DNA from 4 places in the Tardiphaga sp. 866_E4_N1_4 genome. Region 4 is predicted to be linked to each of the others. Evidence: riboswitches for the same ligand, from Rfam matches in the RefSeq annotation. Region 4 holds a riboswitch; each other region holds the start of a gene.
The links. A riboswitch is a leader RNA that binds a small molecule or an ion and turns the genes downstream of it on or off. The one in region 4 is predicted to bind cobalamin.

Region 1 (7,559 bases), 3.3 Mb from region 4:
TGTGCTTCTGGCTGACAGCCTGAATTCCATAGCCGGTAACGGCCCATTGTTTGCCGAGCCAAAACACATCCCGATGCAGCACCACGTCTACGCCCAATCTCGTCCGGTATCGTACAGAGACGAAAAGAACCCCAACCTGATGAGGGTGAGGCTCTACTGAACCGGTCTAGTCCATCAAATTTTAGCAACATCGTCCAGCGTTGAGAACAACGCCGATCTAGATGCGACCATTCTCGTTCGGCGGCTGTGGGTGCTGCGCCTTCTGCGCCCGTTCCGCATCGGCCTTGTTGGCCTCGTGGCGTCCGATCACGCACCCCGCAACGACGCCGACCTTGCCATGTCCTGCATAGTGGCCGGCGATTCCGCCAATGATCGCGCCTTTGATACAGCCTTTCGCCTCGGCCGCAACCGATGAAAACGCGAGACCGGCAACCGCAGTGCACAGCAGCAATTTCTTCATGATAACTCTCCCGCGTGATCGACCTCGTACAAGTCGTCACCCCGCGTTTCGTTCCATCAGTTGAAATATCGCCGACTCACACTCGCATCCGATTCGTGCCATAGATGTCGCAAATTGCGTCCAGGGATAAAACGACCATGCCAGCACCCAAACCGCCTGCTTTTGAAACGCTGAGTCTGCATGCCGGCCAGCATCCGGACGCGATCACCGGCGCGCGCGCCGTGCCGATCTACCAGACCACATCCTATGTGTTTCAGGATTCGGATCACGCTGCTGCGCTGTTCAATCTCGAACGTGCCGGCCACATCTATACGCGCATTTCAAATCCGACGACGGCGGTGCTGGAAGAGCGCCTCGCTGCACTCGAAAACGGCGTCGGCGCCGTGTGCACCGCGTCAGGCATGGCGGCACTGCATCTCGCCATCGCCACATTGCTCAATGCCGGCGATCACATCGTGGCGTCGTCCTCGCTCTATGGCGGCACCATCAACTTGCTGGCCCACACGCTGCCGCGCTTCGGCATCACCACGACATTCGTCAAGCCGCGCGGTCTCGACGCCTTCAAGGCGGCGATCAAGCCGAACACCAGACTGATCATCGGCGAGACCATCGGCAATCCCGGCCTCGAAGTGCTCGACATTCCCGCCGTCGCCGACATCGCCCATACCGCACAGATCCCGCTGCTGATCGACAATACCTTCGCGACGCCGTTCCTGTCGCGGCCGATCGAGCTCGGCGCGGACATCGTGATGAACTCGGCCACCAAATGGATCGGCGGCCACGGCATCGCTATCGGCGGCGTCATTATCGACGGCGGCCGCTTCGACTGGCACGCCTCCGGCAAGTTCCCGCAACTGACCGAACCCTATGCCGGCTATCACGGCATCGTCTTCGACGAGCAGTTCGGCACTGCCGCCTTCATCATGCGCGCCCGCACCGAAGGCCTGCGCGATTTCGGCGCGTGTCTTTCGCCGACCAATGCATTCCAGCTGCTGCAGGGCGTCGAGACGCTGGGCATTCGCATGGAGCGCCATATGGCCAATACGCATGCGGTGCTGGCGGCGCTCACGGCCAACAAGGCGGTCGACTGGGTGCTGCATCCGTCGCTGGAGAACCATCCGGATTACGAACTCGCGAAACGCCTGCTGCCGCGCGGCGCCGGCTCCATCGTCTCCTTCGGCATCAAGGGCGGCCGCAATGCCGGTCGCAAATTCATCGAGGCACTGAAGCTGACCAGCCATCTTGCCAATGTCGGTGACGCCAAGACACTGGTCATTCATCCCGGAAGCACCACGCATCAACAGATGGACGCCGAGCAGCTCAAGGCCGCCGGCATCGGCGAGGAGCTGATCCGCCTCTCCGTCGGCATCGAAGCCGCCGATGACATCATCGATGACCTCGCGCAGGCGCTGCGCATCTCGCAGAAGGGCTGAGCGATGCAACTCACCGTCAACGGTCACGAGACCTATATCGCGAATGGCGGCCGCGCATTCGATCCTTCCCTGCCGGTGGTCGTGATGATCCACGGCGCCGGCTTCGATCACTCGACATGGGCGCTGCATACGCGCTGGTTCGCGCATCATGGCTTCGCCGTGCTGGCGCCGGATCTGCCCGGCCATGGTCGCTCAAAGGGTGAAGCGCTCACGACCATCGCCGATCTCGCAGACTGGACAGCAGCATTGATCGAGGCTGCAGGCGCAAAGACTGCGCGACTGATCGGCCATTCCATGGGCTCGCTGATCGCGCTGGAGGCTGCAGCGCGGCATCCCGGTAAAGTCACGCGCCTCGATCTGATGGGCACGGCGGGGACGATGACCGTCGGCCCGGATCTGCTCAAGGACGCCGAAGCCAATCAGCATTCCGCCATCGACATGGTGTCGATCTGGGGGCTCGGCTTTCGCGCCGAACTCGGCGGCAGCCTCGCGCCGGGGTTGTGGATGCATAGCGGCGCGCAGCGCGTGCTGGAAGCCACAAAGCCGGGCGTGCTGTTCGCCGATCTCAACGCCTGCAATACATACCAGAATGCGCTGACTGCTGCGGCCCAGCTTGATATCCCTGTCACGCTCATCCTCGGCGAGCGGGACATGATGACTCCCGCCAAAGCCGGCAAGGCCCTGGCGGCCGCATTGAAAAATGCCCGCACGGTGATTCTGCCGGGTACAGGCCACATGATGATGGTCGAGCGCCCCGACGACGTGCTCGCCGCGCTACAGCACGAGCAATAGAGTCCACAACGCGGCGATGGCTGTTGCACCGCGCGGCGCGCTGTGCTTCCTGTCTGTCGTTATCGGTGCCTCCGCAAGGAGGTGAAACGGGAATGCGGTGCGGGGAAATATCCCCTATGCCGCGGCTGCCCCCGCAACTGTAAGCGGCCATTCCAGGTCCACAAAGCCACTGAATTTGCATCGCAGATTCGGGAAGGCGGACCGGGAGACCACCGCGAGCCAGGAGACCGGCCGGTAACGAGTTTCACACTCGTTCGACGGTGGGTCGACGGAAGGGGTTATATGACTATCCGGAATTTGGCCGCAGGCACTGCGGCCGTTGTTGTTCTGTCCTGCTCTCACAGTGCTGCCCATGCGCAGTCCAGTGCCGAGCAACTCTCCGAAATCGTGGTGACGGCGGACAGAGCACCCGAACAACTCAATCGCACTGGCAGTTCGATCAGCGTGGTGTCAGGCGAGACCATTGCGACCAGCAATCCCGGCTCGCTGGTCGATGCGCTGCGCACTGTGCCAGGTCTCGACATCAGTGAAAACGGCGGCCCTGGCGGCACCGCGAATGTGCGCTTGCGCGGCGGCAACACCGGCCAGACGCTGGTGATGATCGACGGCATCCGCGTCAACGATCCCACGGCGGCGTCCGGCGATTTCGAATTCGCGATGTTCACGCCTTCGGCCATCGAGCGCATCGAGGTTCTGAAGGGGCCGCAGAGCGCGCTCTATGGATCGGACGCCATGAGCGGCGTGGTCAACATCATCACCAAGAAGGGTTCCGGCCCGGCACAATTCAACGTCCGCACCGAAGCCGGCAGCTATGGCACGGTCATGACGCAGGGATCGCTGACCGGCTCCAACGGTCCGTGGTCCTATGCCTTCACCGGCGGCGGTCAGCACAGCAACGGCTTCTCGCGTTACGGCTATCGCATCCCTGCCCTCGAAGCACGTTTTCCGAATCTCGAAAACGACAGCTTCGATCGCGTCGGCGGCTCTGCGCGCATCGGCTACGATGCCGGCGAAGGCATCCGGCTGGAGTCCGGCATCGTCCACTCGTTCACGCGTGCGGCCTATGATGCGGCCAGCGGTACCTATCCAGACACAGGATCGTCCACTGACCGCCTGCTGCAAACCGTCTACGGGCGCGTTGGGATCGATTCGTTCGGTGGCGTGTTGACGCACAACATAACTGTCTCGAATACCCATACCGAGCGCACGTTCAACGAACTCAGCTATCCACTCGGCATGCGGCCGCCAACGGGCGCGACCGCGAGGACCTTGGATTATTGGGGCAATAGTCTCGGCGCGGAATACCAGGCGACGCTGAAACTCGGCGCTTTCGGCTCGTTGATCTATGGTGCCAAGACCCAGAGTGAAACGGCACAAACTTTCACCACGGGGATTCTTCAAACGCCGACTGCAATGACCCCTACGTTGTCGAAGCGGCAGGACACAAATTCGTTGTTCGCGTTGTGGTCGGTACCGATCGGCGAACGCCTTAACGTTACCCTCGGCGGCCGCGTAGATGACGTCGTCGATGTCGCCCGCTTCGAAACGTGGCGCGCGACTGCCGCCTACAGTATCGCTGAGATCGGGACGAAATTCCACGCCAGCGCTGGAACGGGCGCCAAGGCACCAACGCTGTTCCAGCTCTATTCACAGGCCAACGGCACCCCGTCGCTCTCGCCCGAAACGAACTTTGGCTATGATGCCGGTATCGATCAGAGCCTGTTCAACGGTCGCGTGGTACTTTCGGTCACGGGCTTCGCAAGCGACTATAGAAATCTGATCAATTTTGTATCGTTTACACCTAGTGCATGCGCCGCTGGACAGACCACGGGCTGCTATAACAACGTCGCCCGCGCCGAGACCAGCGGCCTCGAAGTGGGTGGTAATGTCGATGTCATTCCGGGCTGGGTGAAATTCAACGTGGCCTACACCTATCTGCACGCCCAGGATCTCGGCACCGACACCGTGCTGGCACGGCGGCCCAAGAACTTCGCCCGCTTCGCGCTCACCATCACGCCCACCGACAAGTGGATGATCGAGCCACGCGTAACCACGGTGTCGAAGCGCTTCAGCAGTGCCAATCAGGTCGGTCAGGTCGATGCCTATACCCGCGTCGATCTCTATACCGAGTACAAGATCGATGCGAACTGGAAGGTCTTCGCCCGAGGCGAGAACATCCTGAATGAGCATTATCAGGAAGTGCTGAACTTCGGCACCACGGGGCCTGCGGCTTACGCAGGCTTCAACGCCACATGGTGACCGCAGCGCCAGCAGTACGCCGCCGGACGATCGCGACCATCGCGCTCGTCGGTCTTGTGACGCTGCTGGCGCTGGGCTCGCTCGGCACCGGACCTGTCAAACTCTCGCCGCTGACGGTGCTCGATGCATTGTTCGGCGGCAGCAGCGATGTGCATCAGATCATCGTGCGCGAAATCCGCCTGCCGCGCGCGATCCTTGCGCTGGCCATCGGCGCGATCCTCGGTCTGTCCGGCGCCGCGCTGCAGGGCCTGCTGCGCAATCCCCTTGCCTCGCCATCACTGTTCGGCGCACCGCAATCGGCGGCCTTCGGCGCGGTGCTGATGATTTCGCTCGGCTGGGCCGATGTGCGCTCATGGGCGCTGCCTGTTGCCGGCATCACGATGGCGTTCCTGTCGGTGTTCGTGCTGCTCGGTATCGCCGGTCGCAATGCGGGCCTGTTGCTGCTGATCCTCGCCGGGCTTGCGATCTCAAGTCTCGCAGGTGCTGCGACGGCGCTGGTGATGAACCTCTCGCCAAATCCTTTCGCCGCACTTGAGATCGCGTTCTGGCTGCTCGGCTCGCTGGAAGACCGCAGCTTCCGTCACGTCACGCTGGCATTGCCATTCATCATCGCCGGTGCAATCATTTTGATGAGCCAGCGCTCGGCCTTTCGTGCATTGAGCCTCGGCGAAGAAACCGCACAGAGCCTCGGTGTCCATGTGAGCCGCCTGCGCCTGCTGGTGATCCTCGGCGTCGCGCTCGGCGTTGGCGGCGCTGTCGCCGTCACCGGCACGATCGGCTTCATCGGCCTCATCGCGCCGCATCTGATGCGCCCGATCATCGGCCATGATCCCGCACGCCTGTTGATCCCGAGCGCCCTGACCGGCTCGGCGCTGTTGCTGGCCGCGGATATCGCCGTGCGCCTGATCCCATCGACCACCGACATCAAGGTCGGCGTGTTGACCTCGATCATCGGCGTGCCATTCTTCCTCTATCTCATCATGCGCGAGCGGCGCGCTCTGGGCGGAGGCGTCGCATGACCGATCAGGCGCTACTGACCGCGAGCAATCTGAGCGTCACGCTCTCCGGGCGCGAGGTGCTGCACGAAGTCTCGCTTTCGCTGCACCGACAGCACCTCGTCGCCCTGGTTGGCCCGAACGGCGCCGGCAAGACGACGCTGCTGCGCGCGCTGGCAGGCTTGCAATCGTCCACCGGCGCGATCCATGTCGCCGGCGACACACTGGCGTCCTTGTCGCTCCGCGAGCGCGCCAAGCGCTTCGGCTATCTGCCGCAAGGCCATGTCGTGCATTGGCCGCTCGACGTGAAGGACGTCGTCGCCCTTGGCCGCTATCCGCATGGCGCGACCGATCCGGCGCGGCTGACATCGTCGGACAAGGCTGCGGTCGAACGCGCCATGCAGGCCACCGACGTCGTCGCCTTTGCCGATCGGCGTGTGACCGAACTCTCCGGCGGCGAACGCAGCCGCGTCGCGCTCGCCCGCGTCCTCGCTGTCGAGGCGCCGATCGTGCTGGCGGATGAGCCGACCGCATCGCTCGATCCGCGTTACCAGATCGACGTCATGAAGAACCTCCGCGATGTCGCCGACAGCGGCGTGCTGGTGATCGTGGTGACCCACGATCTCGGCCTCGCAGCACGCTTTGCCGATACGGTGCTGGTGATGTCCGACGGGCGCCTCGCGGCCCAAGGCGCACCGCAACAGGCGCTGTCTGACGACATCGTCGCCAATGTGTTCCGCATCAGCGCCTATCGCGCCGAACACCGGAACGAAACGATTATCCTCCCCTGGGCGGGAGTCTGAGCGATGTGGCGGTTATTTCGCCAGCGCAGAAGCAAGCCGGCTCAGAGCAGCCGCATCGGGTGGCAGGCCGAACCGCAGCAGCTCATGGCTCCAGTCGAAGTGTCGACACCAGATCTGCTGCCGGGCCAATGCGATATGCCATTTCGAGGCATCGGCACGTCGCGCCAGCCGATACAGCGGCGTGCCGCCGACGATCTCGAAACCGGCATCGGTCAACACATTGTCCAGCTTGATGCCCTGCGCGACCAGCGCGACGCGAGTCTGCGTGGCCCAGCGCTCGTCGCGCAAAGCGGCCGCGCCGATGACCTGCGCCGGGCCGGAACACGCCCATGGACCAACCGCCGCCGCGATACGCTGCGCGATCAGCGGCGCCGCGAGCGCGAAGCCGAGACGTACGCCCGCGAGACCGTAGAATTTTCCGAACGAGCGCAGGATCGCTACCGGCAGTGTCGCACACAGGCCAGCCACGCTGATCGCGGGATCGACATCGGCGAAGGCCTCGTCAATCACCAGCCAGCCGCCGCGTCGCTGCAGGATCGCCGCAACATCGGCGAGTTCATCGCGCGTGGCGACACGCCCGTCGGGATTGTTGGGATTGACGATCACCACATGCTTGGCATGATCAGGCAACACACTAAGGCTGCCGATCACGCCAACCTCATGTCCGCCGGCACGCCAAGCCGCGACATGCTCGTTATAGGTCGGCCCGACGATGGCAACGGCTCCGGGCACGGCGAGATGCGGCAGCCACTGGATCAGAGCCTGCGTACCGGCAGCAGCAACGACATCGACGTTATCGGGTACGTGGTAGGCGCTG
Region 2 (7,559 bases), 5.0 Mb from region 4:
CATCGAGGTCTGGATGCCGGGCCAGGGCGAGGGCGGTGCTTACCGCGAGATTTCGTCCTGTTCGGTCTGCGGCGATTTCCAGGCGCGTCGCATGGATGCGCGCTCGCGCGGGCCGGATGGCAAACCGCGCTTCGTGCACACTCTGAATGGTTCGGGCACCGCCGTCGGTCGCGCGCTGATCGCCGTGATGGAAAACTATCAGCAGGAAGACGGCTCGATCGCCGTTCCGGATGTGCTGCAGCCTTATATGGGCGGCCTCAAGGTGGTTCAGGCCAGCTAGGCGTCGTCGCGCGCCAGCCGCTCAGGCGCGGCTGGCTGTGACCAGCGCGCATTTGGCTTTCTCGGCTTTTATGTTGACAAAGCCCATATGCGTCATCGGAAACGCCTTGCGGCTTTTCGTGCTGACGGTCTCCGCGATGACGCGGCGACGCTCCGTCACATAGCGCCCATCCCTGCTGCGGAAGGCGCAAGCGATTTCGAGGTCCTTGACCGGATAGTCGTTGGCGTTGCGCACGGTGAACGTCATCAGCGCCCTGGAACCGAGGCCGCCGCGGCGAAACGATTGGCGGGAGAGGCTGAGACGGGTGAGCTCCGCGGCGTCGGGGACGCTGACGAGTTGTGAAGGAGTGGGTTTGGCAAAGTCCTCCTCACTCAACTCGTCGGGCATAGTTGCCACTACCGCCGTATTGAGGGTGAGATCGGGCTTGGTCTCGGCCAATCTGGGAAGCAGCAGCCACCCCGTCAGGGCGACAACCGCGATCGCCGGCAATCCGATGATCAACACCCGTTCGAGCTGTTTCGCCATCTCCGTCGCCCTGTGGGGCGCTGCGACCAAGGCCATCCGGGTCGAGCGCGCATGCTTCAGACGCAACTGGCACTCACCTACCTAAGTTAAAAATCCCGGCGACGCCGAAATGTTCCGGCCCGCGGGAAAAATCGCCTTCAAGACAGCCATGGCTGCGCACAAGCAGCGCCCAAAATGGGGGTGGCAAAAGCCGGTACATGCTGGCAAAAACCGGTGCCGGCCAGCGGCCCTCCCGATCGAAAAGGCACCTCACGAATGCGCATTCTCTGCACCAATGACGACGGCATTCACGCCCCCGGCCTGAAGATCATCGAGCAGATCGCCAAGGAATTGTCGGATGATGTCTGGGTGGTGGCGCCCGAGCTCGATCAGTCCGGTGTGTCGCATTCGTTATCGCTTAACGATCCGCTGCGGTTGCGTGAAGTTGGCCCCCGGCACTATGCCGTGCGCGGCACGCCGACCGACTGCGTCATCATGGGCGCGCGTCATATCCTGAAAGACAAGCAGCCAGATCTCGTATTGTCCGGCGTCAACAAGGGCCGCAACGTCGCCGAGGACGTGGTCTATTCCGGTACCATCGCCGGTGCGCTCGAGGGCACCATTCTCGGCATTCCGTCGGTGGCGTTGAGCCAGGAATTCTCGATGGAAACGCGTCACAACCCGCAATGGGAGACCGCGTTGAAATATGGGCCGGACGTGCTGCGCAAGGTCATCAAGGCGAGCGTTCCGAAGAACACCGTCATCAACGTCAACTTCCCGGCCTGCGCGGCCGACGAGGTGAAAGGTGTCGTCGTCACCCGGCAGGGCAAGCGCAATCAGGGCTTTTTGCGCGTCGATGAGCGGCGCGATGGCCGCAACAATCCGTATTTCTGGATCGGTTTCGAGCGCATCGTCGCCGCGGAAGCCCCGCTGGAGGGCACCGATCTCGCAGCCCTTGCTGCGCGCTATGTATCCGTTACGCCGCTGCGGCTCGATCGTACGGACGATGTATTCTCCGAAGCGCTGACCAAGGCGCTTGGCTGAGATTTCGAGATAGGCGAGTGGGCTCGCCTAAACCGCAACGCCCTTGAGCGTCGTGGACAGGACCTGCGCCAGCGTTTCCATTTGGAAAGGCTTCTGCAGCGTCGGGCGGTCACGAAACTCTTCCGGCAGGCCTTGCGCGCCGTAGCCAGTCGCGAAGATGAACGGGCGGTTGCGCGATGCGATCACTTCGGCGACCGGCGAAATCACCTTGCCGTTGACGTTGACGTCGAGGATCGCGATGTCGAACTTCGCAGACCCAGCCAGCCTGATCGCCTCGTTGATGTCGCCGGCTTCCGCGGCCACGCTGTAGCCGAGTTCCTCGAGCATATCGGCGACCATCATGCGGATCATGACCTCGTCTTCGACCAGGAAGACGGAGCCGCCCGGCGGGTTCGTTGCAGTCATGGCCGGTTTCCTTGCCCCAATCCTCTGAACAAAATCGCAAATTCCCGGGTTGAACGCAATCTCGACGCATTGCCATTTTCGTGACCCAAAGACGCAGTCGCGTGTTCGGTACCAGATAGAGCAAGATCAGGATTTCAGCGCCCCGCCCATAACAGGCTCGTATGTTGCTGGTTCCGCGCGCGGAACAATAAAAGTTGTCGTAAGGCTATCCCGGTTCCGATCGCAGAAATACATCAATCTATCTTTGCTAGATCGAGAGTGTTTCTAACCTGTGCTGCGTGAGGCATTTCCATGATTACCGTCGGACAGCCGCCCGAACAGATGACGTTTCAGCTTGGTCTGCGGCGCCGTGGGATCAGCGATCGGCTGGTGCTGCGCGCAATGGAGGATATTCCGCGTGATCGCTTCGTCGAGCCGAACGATCGCGCCCACGCGTGGCGCGATACGGCCTTGGCCATTGCCTGCGGTCAGACCATCAGCCAGCCCTTCGTGGTGGCCTATATGACCGAACAGCTGCAATTGAATGCTGGTCACCGTGTGCTCGAGGTCGGCACGGGATCGGGCTACCAGGCCGCGATCCTGTCAAAGCTCGTCCGCGACGTGCTCAGCATCGAGCGCTATCGCACGCTGGCCGACGCCGCCCGGACCCGGTTGGAGGCACTCGGCCTCCACAATATCGAGGTCATGCTCGGCGACGGCCTCAACCCGGCTGCCAATTTGGGATCGTTTGACCGGATCGTCGTGACCGCCGCAGTGGAGGAGGTGCCGGTGGCGCTGACCGATCGGCTTGAGGAGGGGGGTATTCTGCTTGCGCCGGTTGGTCCTCATAATGGCGTCCAGACCCTGGTCCGGATCCGCAAAACCGGGGATGGATTGGAGCGAAAGGAGCTCGTGGATGTACGTTTCGTGCCTGCACTTCCGGGCATCGCGCGCGAACTCTGAAAAAAGTTCGTGAACGGCTGTCACGTGTTGGTCGCAAGGTTAAAGGCTTGGTAACGGAGACGGTGTTTACTCAATTCAGTTGTTTGTTGCGTATGAGTGAGTAACCAATGTCCAGCGTTGTCGAGTTGCTTTACTCGCGCCGCGCTCCGCAGGTCGCGGTGCTGGCGCTGATGTCTATCGGTTTTGCCGGCTGCAGCGCCGACATGCAGACACGGCTATCTCAGAATCCAAATTTTGACTCAGGTCAGTCCCGTGGCTTTGGCTGGCAAGGTGAAACCACCGGCTCGGTACCGCAGCGCGCACCGCGCGCGCCGGTCGAGCGTCAGGAACTGCCACAATATCAGCGCCCGGCCTATAATCCGCAGCCGCAGTATCAATCCCAGGCTTTGCCGCCGCCGATCTCGGCGCCGCAGTCCTATCCGACAGCTCGTCCGGTTGCGTCGGCTGCTCCCGTCAGCGGGGGCGGCAACGGTATGTATACGCCGCCGCCCGCACGTGCGCCGATCGAAACCACCGGCTCCACGGCACCGCGCTCGGTTGCAGCGACCAACGGCCTTGCCCGTGATGGCGGCACCTCGATCATCGTCGGCACCAGCGATACGCTCGATGGTCTGGCGAAACGCTACAACGTCTCGTCGGCTGCGATCCTGCAGGCCAATGGCTACAAGGGTCCCCGCGCGCTGTCGCCCGGCCAGTCGCTGATCATTCCGCGCCAGGGCGCTGCGGCAACTCCGGCCGTTGCCGCTGCTCCGAACAAACCTGCTGTCGGCGCGTCGACCACGCATTTTGTCAATCGCGGCGATACGCTAATGAGCATCTCGCGCCGGAACAACGTGCCGGTGGCCGAACTCGCACGCGCCAATGGTCTGGCGCCGACTGCCCAGTTGAAGCTCGGCTCCAAGATTACGATACCGGGCGCGCGTACGGCTTCTGCGGCTTCTGCGGCTCCCGCGGCCGCGCCGCTTGCTGCGCCCGTCGCAGCCGTGACGGCCGCTCCGGTTGGCGCGGTCACGTCCGCTGCCGTGGCCCGTGTTGCTTCTGCCGAGCCCGCGCAGAAGGCCCGTCTGGCAAGTGCCACGACGACGCCTGAAGAAACCGCGCCGGAATCGCCGACTAAAGCCGCTGACGCAACCGGCGCTTTGCCGACGTTCCGTTGGCCGGTGCGCGGCCGCGTGGTCACAGGCTATGGCGCCAAGACCAATGGCAAGTCCAACGACGGCATCAACGTCGCCGTGCCGGAAGGCACGCCGATCAAGGCTGCCGAAGATGGCGTCGTTGCCTATTCCGGCAACGAGCTGAAGGGTTACGGCAATCTGGTCCTCGTTCGTCACTCCAACGGCTACGTCACCGCATATGCCCATGCGAGTGAGCTGATGGTGAAGCGTGGCGAGACCATCAAGCGCGGTCAGGTGATCGGCAAGTCCGGCCAGTCCGGTGAGGTTACTTCGCCGCAGCTTCACTTCGAGATCCGCAAGGGCTCGTCGCCGGTCGATCCGCTGCAGTTCCTCAACGGGGCGTAAGCGCAATCCACGAAGTGTAGTTCGCATTTAAGCAAGCCCGGCCTCGTGCCGGGCTTGATGCGTTTGATCTCGGGGCTACGGCCCACTCCAGCTCCGGAGTCTTCAACGCGCTGCTGCGAGTGGGCAGCTTGCGCGAGCAAGCTCGGTTGACTGCCGCGCGATGTTGCCCATATGTGGACATGTCGTGGTTCTTCGGGAAGGTTTGCCCGAAGCTAAGAGGGAAGCCGGTGAGGCGTTAAGCCAAGGCCGGAGCTGCCCCCGCAACTGTAAGCGGTGAGCCGCTGTCCATTAAAGTCACTGAGACCCGCAAAGGTTTTGGGAAGGCCGGACAGCAGCATTGACCCGCGAGCCAGGAGACCTGCCTCGACAACATAAACGTCCTCGGGCGGGGTGTCCCGGTGGTGCGGTTGCGATTCCGCGACTGCCGTCGTGGAATCCAGACGTGTCACTTTGGCCTTTTGCCCCCAATCATTGGGGTTAAGCCATGTCTACTGTGTCAAAGTCTACTTCTTCAAAATCAACCACCTCTCTTCCTGTTGCTACATTGGGCACGCCACGGATCGGTCCGCGGCGTGAACTCAAGATGGCGCTGGAAAGCTATTGGTCCGGTGCAATCGACGAGAACGCGCTGATCGATGTCGGCGTCGGGCTGCGTGCCGCAAACTGGGCGCGTCAGAAGTCGCTCGGGATCACGGTCCTGCCGTCGAACGACTTCTCATTCTACGATCAGGTGCTCGATACCAGCGTCATGGTCGGCGCCATTCCCAAAGTCTATGGCTGGAACGGCGGAGACGTCTCCTTCGCGACCTATTTTGCCATGGCACGTGGATCACAAGGCGATGAGCATGACGAGGCGTGCACGCACGGCTCTCATACGCATGATACGTCGCAAGGCGTACCAGCACAGGAGATGACCAAATGGTTTGATACCAACTACCATTTCATGGTGCCTGAACTGGCGCAGGATCAGACCTTCAGTCTCGCATCGCGCAAGCCGATCAGGGAATATGAGGAGGCGAAGTCGCTCGGCTATCAGACGCGGCCTGTGCTGGTTGGGCCTGTGACCTATCTCAAACTGGCCAAGAGTATGGATGCGTCATTCGACCCGGTGACGCTGCTCGATCGATTGCTGCCCGTCTATGTCGAGGTGCTCGGGGAATTAGCCGACAGCGGCGCTGAGTGGGTGCAACTGGATGAGCCGTGTCTGGTGCTCGATCTCGACGCGCCCGCAAGGCAGGCGCTGCAGCGGACTTACGCTGCTTTTGCGGAAGCGGTCCCGCAGCTCAGGATCATGCTGAACACGTACTTTGGCGAACTTGGCGACAACCTCGATCTGGCCCTGTCGCTTCCCGTCGCGGGGCTTCATCTCGATCTGGTCCGTGGACCGGAGCAGTTCGACGAAGTCGCTGCGAAGGCACGGAAGGACCTGATCCTCTCACTCGGCGTGATCGACGGCCGCAATATCTGGCGGTCCGACCTGTCCAGCCTGCTCGATGGCTTGGAGCCCATGGTCGATTTGCTGGGACGACATCGTGTGGAGCTGGCGCCATCCTGTTCGTTGCTACATGTGCCGATCGATCTCAGCCTTGAGACCGCGCTCGATCCGGACGTCAAAAGCTGGCTGGCATTTTCGATCCAGAAGATGGAAGAGCTGGCCGCGCTTGGAGCGGCACTGGCTGGCAGTCGCGCGGATGTCGCTGCAACGCTCGCGGCGTCGGATACCGCGGCGGCTGCGCGACTGGCATCGTCGAAGATCCACGACCTTGCTGTCGCCAAGCGCGTTGCCTCTGTTGATGCGACCATGCATCGTCGCGGCAGTGACTTTGCCACACGTGCGGCCGATCAGCATCGACGCTTCAAGCTGCCGGCATTCCCGACAACGACCATCGGCTCGTTTCCGCAGACCGCGGAAGTGAGAAACGCACGCGGGGCCCATGTCAGGGGCACACTCAGCGATGCCGCCTACAAGACGTTCCTGCAGAACCAGACGGCGAGGGCGGTGCGCTGGCAGGAGAATATCGGTCTCGACGTGCTGGTGCATGGCGAGTTCGAGCGCAACGACATGGTGCAGTATTTTGGCGAGCAACTTTCCGGCTTCGCCTTCACCAAGCATGGCTGGGTCCAGTCCTATGGCTCCCGTTATGTACGGCCTCCTGTCTTGTTTGGAGATGTGTCCCGGCCACATCCCATGACCGTCGAATGGTGGCAGTACTCGCAGTCGCTCACCGAGCGGCCGATGAAGGCGATGCTGACAGGGCCCGTCACGATTCTGAACTGGTCATTCGTGCGTGACGACATTCCCCGCGAAGTCGCGTGTCGCCAGATCGCGCTCGCGATACGCGATGAGGTGCTCGATCTGGAAAAGGCGGGCGCCGGTATGATCCAGATCGACGAAGCGGCACTCCGCGAAGGGCTTCCGCTGCGCAAATCGGAATGGAAGTCCTATCTCGATTGGGCCGTGGAGAGCTTCCGTATCTGTTCGTCGGGTGTGCGTGACGACACGCAGATCCATACGCATATGTGTTACTCGGAGTTCAACGACATCATCGACGCGATCGGTGCCATGGACGCCGACGTGATCTCCATCGAAACGTCACGGTCGAAGATGGAACTGCTCGATGCATTCAGGACCTACAAGTACCCGAACGAGATAGGTCCGGGCGTTTACGACATCCACTCGCCGCGGGTGCCCGAAACGCGCGACATGGTCGACCTGCTGAAGCTTGCACGGCAGCGGCTGGCGGACTCCCAGCTCTGGATCAATCCCGATTGCGGGCTGAAGACCCGCAAATGGGAGGAGGTGCGGCCTGCGCTCGTGAATATGGTCGCGGCGGCACGTGAGTTGCGAAGCCTCGCCTAGGGCG
Region 3 (7,559 bases), 970 kb from region 4:
TACTTTGCGCGCAGGAGCGCGGTGTTGGCATCGATGCGCCAGCCGTATTCGAGCACGAGACCGATCGAGGCCTCGACACCGCGCGACGACTGCTGGCCGACCTGCTGAACCGCTCCGCCGCTACCCGGAACCGCTGCGAGCAGATTGTTCTTCACGATCTCATAGGCAGCGAGCGTCCACTCGCCGCGGCCGCCCCAGAACGACTGCTTGACGCCGATCTCGGCCTGTTTGCCGGTCGCGAGGTCAAACTTCGCATTGGCGTTACTCGCCGAGATCAAGCCGCCGATGGTATCGACCGCCGTCGAATACTGGCCATAGAAAGCAAGATTCTGAATCGGCGTATAGACGACGCCGGCGCGCCACGAGGTCGCCGAATAGTCCCGGGTGTAGCTGTTGGCGGGGGTGCGATAGTCGGTTCGTTCGACGGTCGGTTGATCCTGGCGGACGCCGGCGATTAGCGACAGCTGCTCAGTCACAGCCAATCGATTCTCTGCGAAGAACGCGTATTGATTGGCGACGCTCTTGAAGCCCGGAACAGTTGGGTCGGGGCTACTGAACAGGCCGGGATCGAAATTATACGGATTGACCGATGAGGACCCGCTAAACGGCGAATTGTTGGTATGCTTGAAGTCGATGCGGTTAACGTCGAAGCCCGCCACGAAGGTGTTGACCATGCCGAACAGATGGCCCTCGAAGGTGGCGTCCATGCGGTCGCCGATCTGCTGCTGCTGGTGGAAGATCTCGAGATAATCGCCGCGATCGATCAGGCCGGTGCCGGAATTGAAGCCGTAGATCTCGACCTCCTTCCAGTGGCGCTTCGCATACATGTAATAGAGCGTGTTGCGCAGGGTGATGCCGTCGGCCACCTGCCACTCGGTCTTCACCTGGCTCCAACTGTCCTGATAGCGGATGTTGCTGTCGCTGACATTGTAGTTCTTGAAGCGGATCGCCTCATTGAGCTGGCCGTTAATCAGCGGCGTGCCGAAATATTTTGATGGATGGCGGTCGCCATAGTCGGTGGAGAGCGTCCAGGTGATGTCCTCGGTCTGCTTGATCTGCACGGCGGCGTGCAGTGCGATGTTCGAGGTGTTGTCGCGATCGACCCAACCATCGGACGCGTTGCCGGTGACGGCGATACGATAGGCGACGTCCTTGCTGACCGGGCCGCCGCTATCGAGGGCGATACGGCGCGTCATGTTGCTGTCTAGCGAGATTTCAGCCTGGTTGCGCGGCACCCAGAGCGGCAGTTTTGAAATCACGTTGATAGCGCCGCCGATGGCGCCTTCGCCATACATGACGGAGGCGGGGCCGCGCAGCACCTCGATCTTTTCGGCAGTCCAGGTGTCGAAGGGGAAGTTCACCGTGCCGGAGCCGACATAGAGGCGCGTGCCGTCATAGAGCGAGGTGACTGAGCCGCTGCCGGCGAAGCCGCGGGTGCTGAAAGCAATGCCACCATTGCCGGGTTCGCCAATGGCCGTAAAGCCGGTGGCATTCTGCGTGACGGCATCGACGACGTTCTGCTGGCCGCGCTCGGCCATGGTTTCTGCCGAGATGACCTCGACGCTGGCCGGCGTCTGCAGGCGCGTCAGGCCGAGGCGGCTGCCGGTGGATGTGGTGCCGGTGAGGTTGAGCGTCGGTGCTGCGAAGACGGGGCCTGTCGGAGCAGCGACCGGCGTACCCGTATTGGCGGCGACATTGCGCTGCTGCCGCGAGCGCGCAGCGCGCGATGCATTGCCGTTCGTGGTGCGGCGTGCGCGTTGAGGTGTCGCTGACGGCTGAACGACAACAGGATCGAGCGTCTGGCTCGACTGTGTGGTTTGCGACCAGCTTTCGCTTGGACACAACAAGCAGGAGAGAGCAACAGAATAAAGTAAGGGAGCATGTCGCTTCAATGCGACGGAAGAAACGGAGGTCATGAACAGGACTCGCGGTTACGTGGCACGTCACCGCAAACCAAGTCGCCCCGCCGCTTTCAAACAGGCAGTGTGACTTCCACCAGGACACCCCGCCCAATGTGCTCGCGTGTGACCACGACTGGCGGCAGGTCTCCTGGCTCGCGGGTCACTGCCTGTCGCCGCCTTCCCAGGTGAACACCCAGTGGCTCTTGGCGCAGGCTCGCCGCTTACAGTTGCGGGGGCAGCCGCGGAATCGGGGGATCCCCCTCACCGCATTCCCTTTTGATCCCCGAAGGGAACCGTCGCCTTCACGTTAAGGTGAAATTTCCAAATGTGTCAATTAAGTCGCTAGTCATTCGCAACTTGCATCGGCGGGTGTTGATATTGCGCATCACCTGTCATCGCAGCGTCAAGCGATCTGCCTAGAGCCACTGGTGCCAGAGCCAGGATCAGGAGTTCGCCATGGCGCTACATATTTCCCGCCGTCGTTTTCTCACGCACTCAGCCGCAGCAGGCGCAAGCTTCCTGGCGATGCCTTACCTCAGCCGTGCGGCGGATCGTCCGGTCGTGTCGCATGGCGTGCAGTCCGGCGATATCGGGACGAGCAGCGGCATGATCTGGTCGCGCGCCGATCGCCCGGCGCAGATGATGGTGGAAGTCGCCACCACCGAATCCTTCAGCAATGCGCGGTTGTTGCCCGTCGTCACGGCGCTGCCCGAGAGCGATTTCACGGCGAAGCTGCTGCTCGATAATCTGCCCGCGGGGCAGGACATCTTCTACCGCGTCAAATTCCGCGATCTCTCGCATACCGACATCGTTGGCGAGCCGGTCATCGGCCGCTTCCGCACCGCGCCGGCGGATCGCCGCGATGTGTCCTTTGTCTGGGGCGGCGATGTCGCAGGGCAGGGCTGGGGCATCAACGCCGATGACGGCGGAATGGTCACCTTCGCCACCATGCGCAAGCACAATCCGGATTTCCTGATCCATTCCGGCGATACCATCTACGCCGACGGCCCGATCCTGCCTGAAACGAAACTGCCGGACGGCACGATCTGGAAAAACACCATCACGGTGCCGGAAAAGGCGAAGGTCGCCGAGACGCTCGATGAATTCCGCGCTGCGCACAAATACAATCTGCTGGACGACAATGTTCGCGCCTTCAATGCGCAGGTGCCGATCTTCGGCCAGTGGGACGATCACGAGGTCACCAACAACTGGTCGCTCTCGAAACAGTTACCGGCATCCTACAAGGAGCGCGACATCACGCTGCTGGCTGCGCGCGGCGCCCGTGCCTATCACGAGATGTATCCGATCTCGGTCAGTCCGGCCGAACCTGGCCGCGTCTATCGCACGCTCAATTACGGCCCGCATCTCGACGTCTTCATGCTGGACGAGCGCAGCTATCGCGGGCCCAACGGCCCGAATCTGCAGGAGAGCTATGGTCCGGATGCGTATTTCATCGGCCCGGAGCAGATGGCCTGGCTGAAGCGCGCCCTGATGGCGTCGAAGGCGACCTGGAAGGTCATCGCCTCCGACATGCCGATCGGCCTCGTCGTCTATGACAACGCTGCCGACAAAACCGGGTCTGAGGCCATTGCGCAGGGCGACGGGCCAGTGCGGGGCCGCGAGCTGGAAATTGCCGATGCCCTGCGCTTCATCAAATCGGCCGGTATCCGCAACACGGTCTGGCTAACCGCCGACGTGCATTACACGGCGGCGCATTACTACAATCCGGAAAAGGCGCAGTTTCAGGATTTCGAGCCGTTCTGGGAGTTCGTTTCGGGCCCGTTTCACGCCGGAACTTTCGGGCCGGCGGCGCTCGACAATACCTTCGGTCCCGAGGTCCATTTCGTGAAGGCGCCGGGGCCCGATAAGCAGAATTTGCCCCCGTCGGCCGGCATGCAGTTCTTCGGTCACGTCAAAATCGACGGCCAAAGCGGCCAAATGACCGTTACCTTGCGGGATCGGGCCGATATGGCCCTTTGGGCCACGGTTCTGGACCCGAAATTGGGCTAACCATTTGGCAGATTCGCATTGTTTTTCGGCGATTTCCCCCTATATTGCGCCGCAACGCGTCCGAGTACCCGGCCCCTTCTGGCCGGGTTTGCTTTTGGAGGGATTGCCCCAGCGCGTTTTCAGACGAGGCAGTTATCGAACGCGCTCGAGCGCAAGGCATAAGCCTTTTGTTGTCGAGCATGTCTTGTTGAACCCGCTCAAGGGCACCCAGACCGTAACCAGAAGAAGACCTATGAACCTTCGCAACATTGCTATCATCGCCCACGTTGACCACGGCAAAACCACTCTCGTGGACAAGCTGCTGCAGCAGTCGGGCACGTATCGCGACAATCAGCGCGTCCAGGAACGCGCGATGGATTCGAACGACATCGAAAAAGAGCGCGGCATCACCATTCTCGCCAAGTGCACCTCGGTGCTGTGGGATGAAGTCCAGATCAACATCGTCGACACCCCGGGCCACGCTGACTTCGGCGGCGAAGTCGAACGCATCCTGTCGATGGTCGATGGCGTGATTGTGCTCGTCGACGCCGCTGAAGGCCCGATGCCGCAGACCAAGTTCGTGGTCGGCAAGGCGCTGAAGCTCGGCCTCAAGCCGATCGTCGCGATCAACAAGGTCGACCGTCAGGACGCCCGCATCACCGAAGTCGTCAACGAAGTGTTCGACCTGTTCGCAGCGCTCGACGCCACCGACGACCAGCTCGATTTCCCGATTCTGTACGGATCGGGCCGCAACGGCTGGATGGCCGACAGCCCGGACGCGTCGCATGATGTCGGCATGAAGCCGCTGTTCGATCTCGTCATCAAGCATGTCGCGCCGCCGGTGGTTGAAGAAGGTGCGTTCCGCATGCTCGGAACCATCCTGGAAGCCAACCCCTATCTCGGTCGCATCATCACCGGTCGCATCTCGGCCGGTTCGGTAAAGCCGAACCAGGCCGTCAAGGTGCTGTCGCGTGACGGTAAGGTCGTCGAAACCGGCCGTATCACCAAGATCCTGGCCTTCCGCGGCCTCGAGCGCCAGCCGGTGGAACTCGCCGAAGCCGGCGACATCGTTGCCATCGCCGGCCTGCCCAAGGGCACGGTCGCCGATACCTTCTGCGATCCGTCGGTTGAAATTCCAATCCAGGCGCAGCCGATCGATCCGCCGACCGTGTCGATGTCTTTCATCGTCAACAACTCGCCGCTCGCCGGCACCGAAGGCGACAAGGTCACCAGCCGCCTGATCCGAGACCGCCTGCTGCGTGAAGCCGAAGGCAATGTCGCGCTCAAGGTCGTCGAATCCGCCGACCGTGACGCGATGGAAGTGTCGGGCCGCGGCGAATTGCAGCTCGCGATCCTGATCGAGAACATGCGCCGCGAAGGCTTCGAACTGTCGGTGTCGCGTCCGCGCGTGGTTCTTACCAAGGACGAAAACGGCAACACGCTGGAGCCGGTCGAGGAAGTCGTCATCGACGTCGATGAGGAATTCTCCGGCGTGGTCGTTCAGAAGATGAGCGAACGCAAGGCCGAGATGATCGAGATGCGTCCGTCGGGCGGCAACCGTCTGCGTCTGGTGTTCTACGCGCCGACCCGCGGCCTGATCGGCTATCAGGGCGAACTCATGACCGATACCAAGGGTACCGCGATCATGAACCGCCTGTTCCACGACTACCTGCCCTACAAGGGCGAGATCGCCGGCCGCCGTAATGGCGTGCTGATCTCCAACGACCAGGGCGAAGCGGTGGCCTACGCCATGTTCAAGCTGGAAGATCGCGGCCCGATGATGATCGAGCCGGGCTGGAAGGTCTACAAGGGCATGATCATCGGCGAGCACACCCGCGAGAACGATCTCGAACTCAACGTTCTCAAGGGCAAGCAGCTCTCCAACATCCGCACCACGTCGAAGGACGAAGCGGTGCGTTTGACGCCGCCGATCCGCATGACCCTGGAAAAGGCGCTGGCCTATATCGAGAGCGACGAGCTGGTCGAGATCACCCCGAAGTCGATCCGCCTGCGCAAGAAGCATCTCGATGCCAACGATCGCAAGCGCGCCGAAAAGACCAAGGAAGTGATCGCGTAAGCGAGAGCATTCTTTGACTGGTTATAAAATGCCCGGCGAAAGCCGGGCATTTTTTTGTATGGTGCGATGCCTTCACTCCGTCCCTCATGGTGAGGAGGCGCGTAGCGCCGTCTCGAACCATGAGTTGGTGTCGCGCCGACGCTTGTGGCCATCCTTCGAGCCGCCGCTGCGCGGCTCCTCAGGACGAGGGCGGAGTCAATTTGCCGGCGCGCCCACCTGCTTTAACGGATCCGCCTTCGCAAACGCCTCCATCGCCTCGCAGGTAGCAACGATGCGATTGATGGTTGGAATACCTGCAATTTCGATCTTCAGCACCTTCATGGTTGCGGTGATGCTGAGCAGACAGATGTCGGCGATAGTCACTTCGTCGCCATGACAGAAGCGGCCGGTGGCGGGTTCGCTGGCGAGGCGCTCTTCCACGGCGGCGAGGCCCGTGGTGAACCAGTGCACCAGCCAGGCGCGAACTGCGGCATCGTCAAAGCCGGCGGTGATGGCGAGATATTTCCGCACACGCGGCGTAATGAGCGGGTGGGTGTCGGCGGCCAGCATCGCGGCGATCGAACGCACCCGGGCGCGGCCGTGTGGATCGCTCGGCAGCAGCGGCGGGGTCGGATGGATCTCGTCGAGGAATTCCAGGATCGCCAGCGACTGAGTCAGCGGCAGGTGGCCGGGCTCGATCAGGGCCGGAATCGCGCCGAGCGGATTGATCTTGAGGAACGCGTCGCCGCGCTGCTCGCCCTTGTCGAGGTCGATCACGCGCTCGTGCGCTTCCAATCCCTTCAGGTTGAGCGCTACGCGGACGCGATAGGTCGCGGACGTCCGCCAGAAGCCGTAGAGTTCGAAATCGTGTGGGGCTGTCATGCATCTTCTCCGAGGGCAGCGGTGGCTTGAATAATTCAAGCAAGCCTTTATCCCGTTGTCACCCGTTTCCCATCCGCTGTGAATACCGACGCGATGACCAGACTGCCTTCCGAAGTAGATGTCGCCATCATCGGAGCCGGCGCTGCCGGCCTCGGCGCCGCGCGTATGTTGGAAGGTTCCGGGCTCTCCGTGATCGTGCTGGAAGCGCGCGACCGGATCGGCGGCCGTGCCCATACGATCATGGCGGCCCCCGGCATTCCGTTCGATCTGGGCTGTGAATGGCTGCACTCCGCCGACAAGAATGACTTCGTCGGCATCGCGAAAGAGCTCGGCTTCGCCGTTGACAAGTCGCGCCCGCCGTGGCGCGATCAGGCTTATGACGTCGCCTTCTCAAAGGCGAAGCGCGATGAGTTCTTCGCCGCGATCGACGCGTTCTATGAGCGCGCCGAGGAGGCCGCAGAAAACGAGATCGATGCGCCGGCGGCGACATGCCTTGAGCCCGGCAATCCATGGAATCCGATGATCGATGCGGTCTCGACCTATATCAACGGTTTCGAGCTCAAGGATGTGTCGCTGCACGACATGGATGCCTATGAGGACACGGACATCAACTGGCGCCTGCCCGATGGCTACGGTGCGCTGATCGCGGCCTATGGCGCGCCATGTTCGGTAGCGCTGAATACCGAAGTGACACTCATCGATCATTCCGGTGCGCGTATTCGCATCGAGAC
Region 4 (7,559 bases):
AGCCGCTTCACGACTTGATGGGTCCGTCGGTAAACCATGAGCGTCTCATCCCCGGCACCCCTTGGCCAACCTGACGGCTGTCACAAATAAGGCGCGTAACTTCAAGGTTTTGAGCGAGCTTGAGGGTGCCCGCGATAAGAACTGAACACTAGTTCAGACTCGTTGACAAGGTGTTTTGCGCATAGCGGGATTCAACTTTTCGGGTAGACCTAGCCGCCAAAACCGAGCGCGCGGGCGGCCGCGGCTACCGCCATGCCGGTGATGACGGCAATGAAGTCGTTGCGGCGGATGATGGTCACGGCCATTGCGGCGAGGATCGCGAAAACCACCACCGGCCCGCCATTGACGGCCACGGGCAGCGCGGCGGCGACGATGATCGAGCCCGGCAATGCATCGAGCATCCGCCGCACCCGCGGCGTGACATTGACGTAGCCCATCAGCCAGTAGCCTCCGAGGCGCGAGGCCACTGTGACCGCCGTCATGACAGCAAAAGCGACCATCACATCGCTGCGCAAAAATTCCGTCATGCGGACACGCCCGCCGGATGTTGCGGTTCGGGTTCGTCCATGAGCCCGGCACTGATCGCTCCCGATAGCGCGCCGGCGATGATGAACCACCAGCCCGGCACCAACCAATGCACCGCGAGGGCAACGACGCCCGACACGACCCAAGGAATGGCACGGCGGGGGCCCTTCCATGCGGGCACCAGCATCGCGGCATAGAAGGCCGGCATCACCAGATCGACGCCATACTTTCTCGGGTCAGTGAGTTGTTCGGCCAGCAGGAAACCGGGGATGGCCGAGAACAGCCAGGTAAAATACAGCACGATACCGCCGCCGAGATAGAACGACGCATCGGCCCCGCCATGATCGCGATAGCGCATCGCGGCGAGCCAGCCGCCATCGGTGACCAGCAGCATCGACGGATAGGCCTGCCATGCGGGCAACGTGCCGAACCACGGGCGCAGTGTTGCGCTCATCAGGAAAAAACGGATGTTCACGGTGAGCGTCAACAGCGCCAGCGTCGCGATCGCACCCGGCGTCAAAACATCAGGCCATGATTGCACCGCAACAAATTGCGATAGCCCGCCATAGACCGTCGCCATCATCACTTCGACTTCGGCAAGCGTGAGGTTCTTCTGCGCACACAGCGCACCGAATGCCATGCCGAAAGCGAGCGTGCCGGGCAGCATCGGACCGATGGCAATGATGCCAGGCACGATGGCGACCTTCGACCAATAGGCTGGTGCTTTAGGGATGTGGGTGGCGTGCATCGACTGATCCGCGTGATGCCGAAAGGCGAGATCATGCCTGCGGGCATCACGCGATCAGGTCAAGCGATGCGGATTCATATGCGCCATGCAGCGGCGGATATGAGACCAAAGACTACTCCCAATTCAACGCGCCGCCATTCTGGTACTCGATCACCCGGGTCTCGAAGAAGTTCTTCTCCTTCTTCAGATCCATGGCTTCCGACATCCACGGGAACGGATTTTCCGTCTCAACGAACACCGGCGCGAGGCCGATCTGGGCGCAGCGACGGTTGGCGATGAAATGCATATAGGTTTCGCACAGCGCCGCATTCAGTCCAAGGAAGCCGCGCGGCATGGTGTCCCGCCCGTAGGCCGCCTCGAGCTCGGCCGCGGTGCGGATCATGTCGCGGATTTCCTCCTGGAACGCCTTAGTCCAGAGATGCGGATTCTCGATCTTGATCTGGTTGATCACGTCGATGCCGAAGTTCAGATGGATCGATTCATCGCGCAGGATGTACTGATACTGTTCGGCGATCCCGACCATCTTGTTGCGGCGGCCGAGCGACAGGATCTGCGCAAAGCCCGTATAAAACCACATGCCTTCGAAGATCACATAGAACGCGACGAGATCGCGCATGAAGGCCTGATCGGTCTCCGGCGTGCCGGTCTTGAAGTCGGGATCGTCGAGATGCTGGGTGTGCTTGAGCGCCCAGGCGGCCTTCTCGGTGATCGACGGCACCTCTCGATACATGTTGAACAGCTCGCCCTCATCGAGGCCGAGACTCTCGACGATGTACTGGAAGGTGTGCGTATGCACCGCCTCCTCGAACGACTGCCGCAACAAATATTGCCGACATTCCGGGTTGGTGAGGTGGCGATAGATCGCCAGCACGATATTGTTGGCGACGAGGCTCTCCGATGCCGCGAAGAAACCGAGATTGCGCTTGATCGCGCGGCGCTCGTCTTCGGTCAGGCCGTCGCGCGACTTCCACAGCGCGATATCAGCCTGCATCGAGACTTCGGTTGGCATCCAGTGATTGTTGCAGCCGGCGAGATACTTCTCCCACGCCCATTTGTATTTCAGCGGCAGCAGCTGATTGACGTCGGCGCGGCAGTTGATCATGCGCTTCTCGTCCACCGAGACACGGCCGCCGGAGCGGTCGATGGTGCCAAGGCCGGTGGCGTCGGTGGGAGATTGCGGGATCGGGATGAAGGCGGGGGTTTTGGGAGCGGATGAGGTATCGGACCAGTCGAGCATGGGTGTTCCTTGCGTATTTGTTCGGCCCTCATGGTGAGGAGCCCGCTTCTTCAGCGGGCGTCTCGAACCATGAGCGTGGGGCCATCCTTCGAGACGCGGCCAAGAAGCCGCTCCTCAGGATGAGGTCAGTGTGTTTGGCGCACCCTTACTGGCACGCCTCGCATTCGGGATTGTCGATCGAGCAGGCCATCGCGACATTCAGCTCCGGCGCCGTGACGGAAGACTGAACGAGGATCGGCGCACCGGCCATCTTCGCCGCAGCGACTGTTGCTGACACAGCATTGAGCTTGCCGTCGGTACCCTTCAGCGTCGATTTCTCCACATGCGTCGCGCTGCGCGAGCGCAGGTAGTAGGTCGTCTTCAATCCCAGCGTCCAGGCCAGGCGATAGAGCTGGTCGAGCTTCTTGCCTGAGGGATTGGCGATATAGAGATTGAGCGACTGCGCCTGATCGATCCACTTCTGACGGCGCGAGGCTGCCTCGATCAGCCACGCGCTGTCGATCTCGAACGAGGTCGCGTAGAGCGCCTTGAGATCGTCGGGTACGCGGTCGATCGATCCGACGCTGCCATCGAAATATTTGAGGTCGGAGACCATCACCTCGTCCCACAGGCCCCTCTTTTTCAGATCGCGCACAAGGAAGGCGTTCACCACCGTGAAATCGCCCGACATGTTCGATTTGACATAGAGGTTTTGATAGGCCGGCTCGATCGACTGCGCGACTCCGCAGATATTGGAGATCGTCGCTGTCGGCGCAATCGCCATCACGTTGGAATTGCGCATGCCGGTGGACTTCACGCGGTCACGCAGGCCGTTCCAGTCGAGCGTGGTGGAACGATCCATCTGCACGCCGCCGCGTGCCTCCGCAAGGATCTCGATGGAGTCGATCGGCAGGATGCCGCGGCTCCACAGCGACCCCTCAAAGGACGGATAGCGGCCGCGCTCGGCGGCGAGATCCACCGATGCCGAGATCGAATGGAAGGCAATCGCTTCCATGCTGGTGTCGGCAAAGGTCACCGCCGCATCCGACGCCATCGCGATACCCTGCACCTGTAGCGCATCCTGAAAGCCCATCAAGCCCAAACCCACCGGACGATGCTTGAGGTTCGAGCGGCGCGCTTCCGGGATGGTGTAGAAATTGATGTCGATGACATTGTCGAGCATCCGCATCGCCGTGGTCACAGTGCGCTTGAGCTGCGCATGATCGAGGCCGTCTTTGCCGATGTGGTTCAGCAGGTTGACCGAGCCGAGATTGCAGACCGCCACTTCGTCGTCCGACGTGTTCAGCGTGATCTCCGTGCAGAGATTCGATGAATGGATCACGCCGGCATGCTGCTGCGGCGAGCGCAGGTTGCAGGGATCCTTGAAGGTGATCCAGGGATGGCCGGTCTCGAACACCATGGTCAGCATGCGGCGCCACAGGTCGGTCGCGCGCACTTTCTTGAACACGCGGATCTCGCCTCGCGCAGCCTTCTCCTCATAGGCCGCATAGCGCTCGGCAAACGGCTTGCCATAGAGATCGTGCAGCTCAGGCGTTTCGTCCGGCGAGAACAGCGTCCATTCGCCATCGGCTTCGACGCGCTGCATGAACAGATCCGGCACCCAGTTGGCGGTGTTCATGTCATGGGTGCGGCGGCGGTCGTCGCCGGTATTCTTGCGGAGATCGAGGAATTCCTCGATGTCGATGTGCCAGGTCTCGAGATAGGCGCAGACCGCGCCCTTGCGCTTGCCGCCCTGATTGACGGCGATGGCCGTGTCGTTGGCGACCTTCAGGAACGGCACCACGCCCTGGCTCTCGCCATTGGTGCCCTTGATGTGCGCGCCGAGACCGCGCACGCGAGTCCAGTCATTGCCGAGACCACCGGAATATTTCGCCAGCAGTGCATTGTCCTTCACCGACTTGAAGATGCCGTCGAGATCGTCGGCCACCGTGGTGAGGAAGCACGACGACAGCTGCGGCCGCTGCGTACCCGAATTGAACAACGTCGGCGTCGAGGCCATGAAGTCGAACGACGACAACAGATTGTAGAATTCGATGGCGCGGACTTCGCGGTCGATCTCGCGCAGCGCGAGGCCCATGGCAACGCGCATGAAGAAGGCCTGCGGCAGTTCGATGCGATTGCCCTGCACATGCAGGAAGTAGCGGTCATAGAGCGTCTGCAATCCCAGGAACTGGAACTGAAGGTCCCCTTCCGGCTTCAGCGCGGCAGCGATTCGCTTGAGATCGAAGCGCGCGAGTTCGGGATCGAGCAGCTCGGCTGCAATGCCAGTCTTGATATAGGCGCCGAAATATTCGGCGTAGCGCGTGGTCATGTCAGCCTGCGACGCGTGGGTCGGGCTGCCATGAACGAAGGACAGGACTTCCGTGCGCAGTTTGTCGAGCAGCAGGCGGGCGCTGACAAAGGTGTAGTTCGGCTCCTGCTCCACCAGCGTGCGCGCGGCCATGATACCAGCCAGTGCCAGCTCATCCAGCGTGATGCCGTCATAGAGATTGCGGCGGGTTTCCTCGAGCACCGGGGCGGCATCGACGCCGTCAAGGCCGGCGCAGGCCTCGTTGACGATCAGCGCGAGACGGGCCGAATCGAGCGGGGCGCGCGTGCCGTTGGCGAGCGTGACATGCAGCACCGGTGCGGTGGAGACGAGCGCCGGCTTCGCCGCCAGTTCCTCCGCGCGGGTGCGAGCGCGCTCCTCGCGATACAGCACATAGGCGCGGGCCACCTTGTGGTGCTCGCTACGCATCAGCGCCAGTTCGACCTGATCCTGGACGTCCTCGATATGGAAGGTGCGGCCTTCACCGACGCGGCGCGTCAGTGCGGCCACGACTTCGCCGGTCAGTTGTTCCACCGCCTCATGGACGCGGCGCGAGGCCGCTGCCGTGTGGCCCTCGACGGCCAGAAACGCCTTGGTCATGGCCACGGAAATCTTGCTGCCGTCGAAGGGCGACACGGTGCCGTTGCGCCGGATGATCTGCATCGAGGGTTCGCGCGCGGGCGCAGCAAGCGTTTCCGGCGACAGTTGAATCAGCGGCGCATGAGCCGCATCGCGGCCGTTGGACGAGACGGAAGATGAAGTAGGCATCGGCAAGACCCCGTGTGATGCATCAAGCAATGGGGGCTGGGGCCGAAAGGACGCTGCAAAATACACGGCGGAGATCCGCCGGCATTGCCTGCAAGCGACCGCTGGGACACCCCGCCCATGGACGTTCTGGTGTCGCGGCAGGTCTCCTGGCTCGCAGGTCAATGTCTGTTTCAGCCTTCCCGATGCTTGCGCATCAGTGACTTCAATCGAAACAGACTCACTGCTTACAGTTGCGGGGGCAGCGCCGGAATATGACGCAAAACAGCGTCTTTACCGGCTTCCCTCTTAGCCACCAAGTCTTGCGACTAGGCGGACCGTGACATCTACATTTGGTGTGACCCGCGGTGAAGTGTCAAGCGAGCATTGGCGCCGAACGCAACAAATTCGGTAGGGCTGTTGGTTCAGTGGACAACCGCTTGCGTGGCTGAAACCGCGGGATCGTTGGCGGTTTCTGCACGATGCGATTCGTTGTCCGAAAGGACCGTGAGGCGCAGAAGAGCCACATCAATCGATGGAGGATGCCATGCGGAACCTGGCAACGAGCACTGAGAGAACCGAGTTCAACGCTTTCGTGGGGCACGCAGGCGCGGTCACGGCGTTCGAGACGACGGAGCAGATCGCCCGCCTTCGCCTCGACGACATGCTCAACGACGCGTTGATGGACAGCTTTCCTGCGAGCGATCCGATTTCTTCGTTGCAACTCGCCTGAGCGGATCAGACCGCGCGAAAGCTGGCCCGATACTGGCTGGGCGTCAGGCCAAGCCGCCGCACGAAGACCTGACGCATATGTTCGGCGGTGGTGAAACCGGATTCATAAGCCACCACCTTCAGCGGCAGATCGCTGCCTTCGAGGCGGTTGCGTGCCGTGTCGATCCGGGCGCCCTCCACAAAATCTGCCGGCGTCATTTTGGTCTCGAGCTTGAACACCCGCGCGAAGGTGCGCGCGCTCATGCCCGCCACATCGGCCAATTCATCCACGCTGTGTGCGTCACGCAGATGCGCCATCACATGGGCATGGACTCGCGCGATCGGCGAGTCCGGCTCGGCCGGCGGTACCAGATACGGACTGAATTGCGACTGGCCACCCTGGCGCTGCGCCACCACGACCAGACGCTTGGCCACAGCCAACGCAACGTCCGCACCATGATCTTCCTGGACCAGCGCGAGACCCAGATCGATGCCTGCGGTGACGCCGGCTGACGTCACCAGCGCACCGTCACGACTGTAGATGCGATCGAACTCCACATGCGCTTTGGGAAAACGCAGCGCCAATAGCGGCGCGTTCTGCCAGTGCGTCGTCACCGTCTTGTCGTCAAGCAAGCCTGCATGGCCGAGCGCGAATGCCCCGGTGCAGACCGAGCCATAACGCTCCGCATGGAGCGCCGCATTGGCCAGCCACTCTGTAAGCTGCGGATCCGCCTCTGCCGTCGGCAGCCCAGGCCCGCCGGCCACCAGAACCAGATCCCAGGGTTTGTTCGCATCACTGAACGCCAGATCGGCAGATATCCGCAGGCCGTTCGATGCACGCAGCGGCGCGCAGTCTGCAGCGACAAGTGTAATGTCGTAGCCGTCGCCCGGTGCAACGAAGCCATTGGCCTCCATGAACACATCAAGCGGACCGGCTACGTCCAGCGACTGGACGCCCGGAAAGATCGCAAGAGCAACGGTCTTCATGGTGATGCTTCATTCCGACGGCGAGGACAGGCCCAAGTCATTCTGAATAGATAGTCGTCTTGCGGCAGGAAATCACGGGCGAATGGCAGCTTTGCAGGGCGCGGCGCGATTGCGAGGACACCGCCCGCCGGCGACAACGGATGCATCACAACACCCCCGCAAGGAGCATCTCATGAGCAAGACCATTGCCGGCATCAAAGTCCCTGACAGCGCCCTCGCCCGCCAGGTCGATCAGCTGGTGCGCGATACCGAAAGCGATCTTCTGTATCATCATTCCAATCGGGTTTTCCTGTTCGGCG

Region 1: linked by a shared signal. The riboswitch ahead of AB8B20_RS10830 (TonB-dependent receptor plug domain-containing protein) and the one ahead of AB8B20_RS26235 (ribonucleoside-diphosphate reductase subunit alpha) in region 4 are both predicted to bind cobalamin.
Region 2: linked by a shared signal. The riboswitch ahead of metE (5-methyltetrahydropteroyltriglutamate--homocysteine S-methyltransferase) and the one ahead of AB8B20_RS26235 (ribonucleoside-diphosphate reductase subunit alpha) in region 4 are both predicted to bind cobalamin.
Region 3: linked by a shared signal. The riboswitch ahead of AB8B20_RS21730 (TonB-dependent siderophore receptor) and the one ahead of AB8B20_RS26235 (ribonucleoside-diphosphate reductase subunit alpha) in region 4 are both predicted to bind cobalamin.

What each region holds. Positions count from the first base shown of each region.
Region 1 is NZ_CP197242.1:2,184,643-2,192,201, forward strand. It holds gene AB8B20_RS10815 (hypothetical protein) at 218-460, opposite strand; gene AB8B20_RS10820 (O-acetylhomoserine aminocarboxypropyltransferase) at 598-1,893, shown strand; gene AB8B20_RS10825 (alpha/beta fold hydrolase) at 1,897-2,685, shown strand; cobalamin riboswitch at 2,732-2,935, shown strand; gene AB8B20_RS10830 (TonB-dependent receptor plug domain-containing protein) at 2,968-4,944, shown strand; gene AB8B20_RS10835 (FecCD family ABC transporter permease) at 4,938-5,963, shown strand; gene AB8B20_RS10840 (ABC transporter ATP-binding protein) at 5,960-6,742, shown strand; gene cobD (threonine-phosphate decarboxylase CobD) at 6,755-7,559, opposite strand, start outside.
Region 2 is NZ_CP197242.1:470,376-477,934, forward strand. It holds gene serS (serine--tRNA ligase) at 1-280, shown strand, start outside; gene AB8B20_RS02460 (hypothetical protein) at 302-805, opposite strand; gene surE (5'/3'-nucleotidase SurE) at 1,061-1,828, shown strand; gene AB8B20_RS02470 (response regulator) at 1,856-2,233, opposite strand; gene AB8B20_RS02475 (protein-L-isoaspartate(D-aspartate) O-methyltransferase) at 2,525-3,175, shown strand; gene AB8B20_RS02480 (peptidoglycan DD-metalloendopeptidase family protein) at 3,283-4,695, shown strand; cobalamin riboswitch at 4,864-5,075, shown strand; gene metE (5-methyltetrahydropteroyltriglutamate--homocysteine S-methyltransferase) at 5,180-7,555, shown strand.
Region 3 is NZ_CP197242.1:4,484,945-4,492,503, forward strand. It holds gene AB8B20_RS21730 (TonB-dependent siderophore receptor) at 1-1,916, opposite strand, end outside; cobalamin riboswitch at 2,023-2,214, opposite strand; gene AB8B20_RS21735 (alkaline phosphatase D family protein) at 2,358-3,911, shown strand; gene typA (translational GTPase TypA) at 4,144-5,967, shown strand; gene maiA (maleylacetoacetate isomerase) at 6,163-6,828, opposite strand; gene AB8B20_RS21750 (flavin monoamine oxidase family protein) at 6,922-7,559, shown strand, end outside.
Region 4 is NZ_CP197242.1:5,450,558-5,458,116, reverse strand. It holds gene AB8B20_RS26255 (TetR/AcrR family transcriptional regulator) at 1-38, opposite strand, end outside; gene AB8B20_RS26250 (AzlD family protein) at 210-527, opposite strand; gene AB8B20_RS26245 (AzlC family ABC transporter permease) at 524-1,273, opposite strand; gene AB8B20_RS26240 (ribonucleotide-diphosphate reductase subunit beta) at 1,386-2,510, opposite strand; gene AB8B20_RS26235 (ribonucleoside-diphosphate reductase subunit alpha) at 2,656-5,586, opposite strand; cobalamin riboswitch at 5,706-5,920, opposite strand; gene AB8B20_RS26230 (hypothetical protein) at 6,110-6,295, shown strand; gene AB8B20_RS26225 (GlxA family transcriptional regulator) at 6,301-7,266, opposite strand; gene AB8B20_RS26220 (HD domain-containing protein) at 7,433-7,559, shown strand, end outside.